2 regions of the Streptomyces sp. NPDC029159 genome follow, and region 1 is predicted to be linked to the other one. Evidence: predicted binding sites of a transcription regulator. Region 1 holds the regulator's gene; the other holds the start of a gene.
The links. Region 1 encodes HspR, which represses chaperone genes until heat shock. Its sites were predicted from a motif close to TTGAGNNNNNNNNNCTCAA; they were not measured.
Positions count from the first base shown of each region.

Region 1 (2,384 bases):
GCCGAGCGCCGGTACGCCGAGCGGTACGGCCGGACGCCGACACCCAACCCGGAGCGGGTGGCGATCGAGATCACCGTGACCCGGGCGCTCGGCCGCGCCTGAGCGGGTACGACGGTGGTGCGCGGCGGGTGTGCGCGCCGTTACCGCGGGCGCCGTCCGCCGGTATCGTCGCCCGCACACCGACCCCGTCCGAAGGGCACGATGAACCCGGTCCGCGCCACCGCCCTCGCCTGTCTGATGCCGCTGTCGGACCTGGGCGACGAGCCCTTTCTCGTCGACGACCGGGGCCAGCACGCGATGTGCGAGCGGTGGGCGGCGGCCCGCGGCTACGACCTCACCTGCCGGCTGAGCCTGCACCGGCTGCCCGCCGGGCACCCCACGCTCTGGCGCGATGTGGACCGCGGACTGGTCGACGTCTTCGTGGCCCCGCACCGCCGCGCGCTGGAGCACGCCGTGGACGACGCCGACGCCTTCGCCGCCCGCTGCGCCGCCGCCGGCGTCCGCCTGGCCACCGCCGACCTCGACGAACCGGTCTACGACCGCGCCCTGACCTCGGGCGTCCACCGCCGCCTGTCGATGCCGACGGCGGGGTACAGCGGACGCTGAGCGGGCCCCCGGTGAGCCCCGGGCCCCCGCCTGCGGACATGCGAAAGGGCCGGGTCGCCCCGGCCCTCTTCGCTGCTCACCACCGCGCTCCGGCGGTCACTCGCCCCGCTTGGGGCGCCACACCACCAGCGCGCTGGTCTGCTGCACATCCTGATACGGCACCAGGTCGCGGCGGTAGGACGCATGGACCGCGGCCTCCCGCTGCTGCATCGCGCTGGCCGCGCCCTCCAGGGCGCCCTGGAGTTCGGCGACCCGCTGCTGGAGGGCGGTGACCTGGTTCTCCAGCTCGATGATGCGCTTGATGCCGGCGAGGTTGATGCCCTCGTCCTGGGACAGCTGCTGCACCGTGCGGAGCAGTTCGATGTCCCGGGCGGAGTACCGGCGGCCCCGCCCGGCCGTGCGGTCGGGCGAGACCAGGCCCAGCCGGTCGTACTGACGCAGGGTCTGCGGATGCAGGCCGGAGAGCTGAGCCGCGACGGAGATGACATATACCGGCGAATCTTCGGTCAGTTCGTACGGATTCCGACGGTGACCCCGGCTGTCCATCTCATGCTCCCTTCGCGGCCTGGAACAGCTCCGCCCGCGGATCATGATCCGCGGTCGCCTCGCGATAGGACTCCAGCGACTCCTTCGCCTTGTCGCCGAGGTCCTTGGGAACGATCACCTCGACGGTGACCAGCAGGTCACCCCGGGTGCCGTCCTTGCGTGCCGAGCCCTTGCCCCGCGCCCGCATGGTGCGGCCGTTGGGCGTGCCCGGTGCGATCTTGAGCGTGACGGGCGGCCCGCCCAGCGTCGGCACCCGCACCTCGCCGCCGAGCGCCGCCTCCGGGAAGGTGACCGGCACCGTGACGGTGAGGTTGTCGCCCTTGCGGCCGAAGACCGGGTGCGGCTGGACGTGCACCACGACGTAGAGATCGCCCGCCGGACCGCCGTGCTCGCCGGGCGTGCCCTTGCCGCGCAGCCGGATGCGCTGCCCGTCGGAGACGCCCGCCGGGATGCGGACCTGCATCGTCCGGGCGCTGGTGGCCCGGCCGCTGCCCTTGCAGACGTCGCAGGGGTTCTCCGCGATCAGGCCGCGGCCCTTGCAGTCGGCGCACGGATCGGTGAGCGAGAAGCCGCCGCCCGCGCCCCGGCTGACCTGACCGGTGCCCACGCAGGTCGGACAGACCCGCGGGGTGCCGTTCTTGTCGCCGGTGCCCGAGCACGCCTTGCACGGCTCCTTGCTGGACATCCGCAGCGGGACCGTGGCCCCGTCCACCGCCTCGGTGAAGCTCAGCGTCACCTCGGACTCGATGTCCTGCCCCCGCCGCGGCTGGGTACGGGTGCCCGCCCCGCCGCCGCGGTTGAACAGGCCGCCGAAGACGTCCCCGAGGCCGCCGCCGAAGCCGCCGGCACTTCCCTGCTGGCCCGGCGTGCCCCCGAAGAGGTCGCCGAGGTCGAAGTTGAAGTTGCCGCCGCCCCCGCCGGGACCGGGCCGGAAGCCGCCGTTGCCGAACAGCGCCCGCGCCTCGTCGTACTCCTTGCGGCGCTTGGGGTCGCCGAGGATGTCGTTCGCCTCGGAGATCTCCTTGAAGCGCGCCTCGGCGCCGGAGTCACCGGTGTTGGCGTCCGGGTGGTTCTCCCGGGCGAGCTTGCGGTACGCCTTCTTGATCTCGGCGTCGGTGGCGTCCTTCGGGACGCCGAGGACCTTGTAGTAGTCCTTCTCGACGAAGTCCTTCGTGCTCATCCCCGACGTCCCTCCTTCCGTGTCTTCTTCTCTGCCGTCCGCACGTCAGCCC
Region 1 is NZ_JBVHWT010000001.1:884,108-886,491, reverse strand. Features, by position in the region: gene ACZ4U4_RS03990 (TIGR03618 family F420-dependent PPOX class oxidoreductase) at 1-102, shown strand, start outside; gene ACZ4U4_RS03985 (hypothetical protein) at 202-606, shown strand; gene ACZ4U4_RS03980 (heat shock protein transcriptional repressor HspR) at 703-1,152, opposite strand; gene dnaJ (molecular chaperone DnaJ) at 1,154-2,332, opposite strand; gene grpE (nucleotide exchange factor GrpE) at 2,378-2,384, opposite strand, start outside.

Region 2 (2,384 bases), on a different contig from region 1:
GTCGGCGGCGGCCCGTTCGGCGCGCCGCTTGCGGACCGCCAGGTACTCGGTGATCCGCTCCTTGACGTCCTCCAGACCGGCGTGGTCCGCGTCGAGCACGGCGCGGGCGCCGGTGATGTCGTAGGCGTCCTCGGTCCGTTCGTTCCAGGGCAGTTCGAGGACGGTGTCGAGCCAGTTGCGGATCCAGGGGCCCTCGGGGCTCTGGTCACCGGCGCGCTCCAGCTTGTCGACCTCCTTGAGGGCGGCCTTGCGGACGTCCTCGGGGAGGGCCGCGGACTCGACGCGGGCTCGGTAGTCGCCGCTCTCGTCGTCGCCGTCGCCGGTCAGCTCGGACAGCTCCTTGCGGACCGCCTCCAGCTGCCGCCGCAGCAGGAATTCGCGCTGCTGCTTGTCGACGCCCTCCTGGACGTCCTTGGCGATGGACTCGGCGACGTCCTGCTCGGCCAGATGGTCGCGGAGCGTCTCGGTGGCGAACTTCAGCCGGGCGACCGGGTCGACGGTCTCCAGCAGCCGGACCTTCTGCTCGGTGGTGAGGAACGGCGAGTACCCGGCGTTGTCGGCGAGGGCCGAGACGCCCTCGATCTGCTGGACGCGGTCGACGACCTGCCAGGCGCCGCGCCTGCGCAGCCAGCTGGTGGCCAGCGCCTTGTACTCGGTGACCAGTTCGGTCACGGCCCCGGGCAGCGTCCGGCCGCCCTCGCCGTCGGCGGCGCCCGGCACCGTCTCCTCGACGGCGGTGCCCGCCACCCAGAGGGCGGCGCCCGGGCCGGTGGTGCCGGAGCCGATGCGCACCCGGCCCAGCCCGCGGATCAGCGCGCCGGGGTCGCCGTCGGACAACCGGCCGACCTGTTCGATCCGCCCGAGCGTGCCGATCGCGGCGTAGGTGCCGTCGACCCGGGGCACAAGCAGCACCTCCGGCTTGTTGCCCTGGACGGCGGCGGACTGCGCGGCCTCCACGGCGGCCCGCACGTCCGCGTCCGACAGGTCCAGCGGCACGACCATCCCGGGCAGCACCACCTCGTCATCGAGGGGCAGCACCGGCAGAGTGAGCGTGTGGGACGACGAAGCCATGATCTCCCCTTCGGCAGGCAAGTTGAGTTGTATTCACTCAATGCCTGGGGAGGGGGAGATGTTCCCCGACCGGTGTTCGCCGTGAGCGATCAGGGGGGGCGCGGTCCGGGACGGCGACCGCCCGGCCGTCCGACGCGCCACGCCCGGCGCCGCTGCCGAAAAACCGTTTGCCACCCCTCGTACCGTCGAACCGTGACGGACATCGACGGCTTGCTCGCGGCCTACGACGAGCGGATGCGGGGCGCCCCGGTGGACCTCCCCCGGGGCGTCACCCTGGAACAGGACGGACCGCTGACCCGGCTGACCGGACAGTTCCGCGGCTTCGTCAGCGGCCCGCCCGACCTGGGCCTGCGCGGCGCCGAGCTGGACGCGCTGATCGCCCGGCAGTGCGCGGTGTTCGCCGCCCGGGGCGAGGCCCTGGAGTGGAAGACCCGCGGCCACGACCTGCCGGCGGACCTCCCGGAGCGGCTGCGGGCCGCCGGGTTCGTGCCCGAGGAGCGGGAGACGGTGCTCATCGGCCGCGCCCGGGAGCTGGCCGGGGACCCGGTGCTCCCCGAGGGCGTCACGCTCCGTCAGGTCACCGACGACGCCGATCTGCGGCGCATCGCGGCCATGGAGACGGCGGTCTGGGGCGACGACCACGGCTGGCTGGCCGACGACCTGATCGCCCGGGTCGCCGCCGCCCCGGACGGCATCGCGGTGCTGGTCGCGGAGGCCGGTGACGAGGTGGTCTCGGCGGGCTGGCTGGTGCTGCGGCCCGGCACGGGGTTCGCGAGCCTGTGGGGCGGTTCGACGCTGTCCGCCTGGCGCGGCCGCGGCATCTACCGCGCCCTGGTCGCCGCCCGCGCCATGCTCGCGGTGGCCCACGGCGCGGAGCTCCTCCAGGTCGACGCCTCCGACGCCAGCGCCCCGATCCTGCGCCGCCTGGGCTTCCACGCGGTGACCACGACCACGCCGTACGTCTGGACGCCCGGCGGCTGAGGGGGCCTCACGGGCGCCCGGCCCGGCCCCGGCTCAGCGCCGCCGTGCCCCCGCCACCGGCACGGGGCGCGGCGGCGCCGCACGCGCCACCGGTGTCCGCCGCAGCGCCGGATGCCCCAGATCGCCGTGGAGCCGGGCCGGGCGCGGGCCGGACCTCGCCCGGCGCAGCAGCGGCCAGGCGGTGACGCCGAGGGCGAGGGAGAGCAGGTGACCGCCGGAGCTGAGCGGGTCGGCGAAGGTCAGCAGGTCGGCCGCGGCGTAGCAGGCGGCGCCGCCGAGCAGCGGCCACCGCAGCCGCCCCGGCAGCACTCCGGCCAGCGCTCCGGCGCAGG
Region 2 is NZ_JBVHWT010000003.1:344,089-346,472, reverse strand. Features, by position in the region: gene lon (endopeptidase La) at 1-1,071, opposite strand, end outside; gene ACZ4U4_RS08565 (GNAT family N-acetyltransferase) at 1,264-2,052, shown strand; gene ACZ4U4_RS08560 (rhomboid-like protein) at 2,086-2,384, opposite strand, start outside.
Region 2: a site for HspR is predicted at 1,094-1,112, ahead of lon (endopeptidase La). Genes of this name have one in related genera too.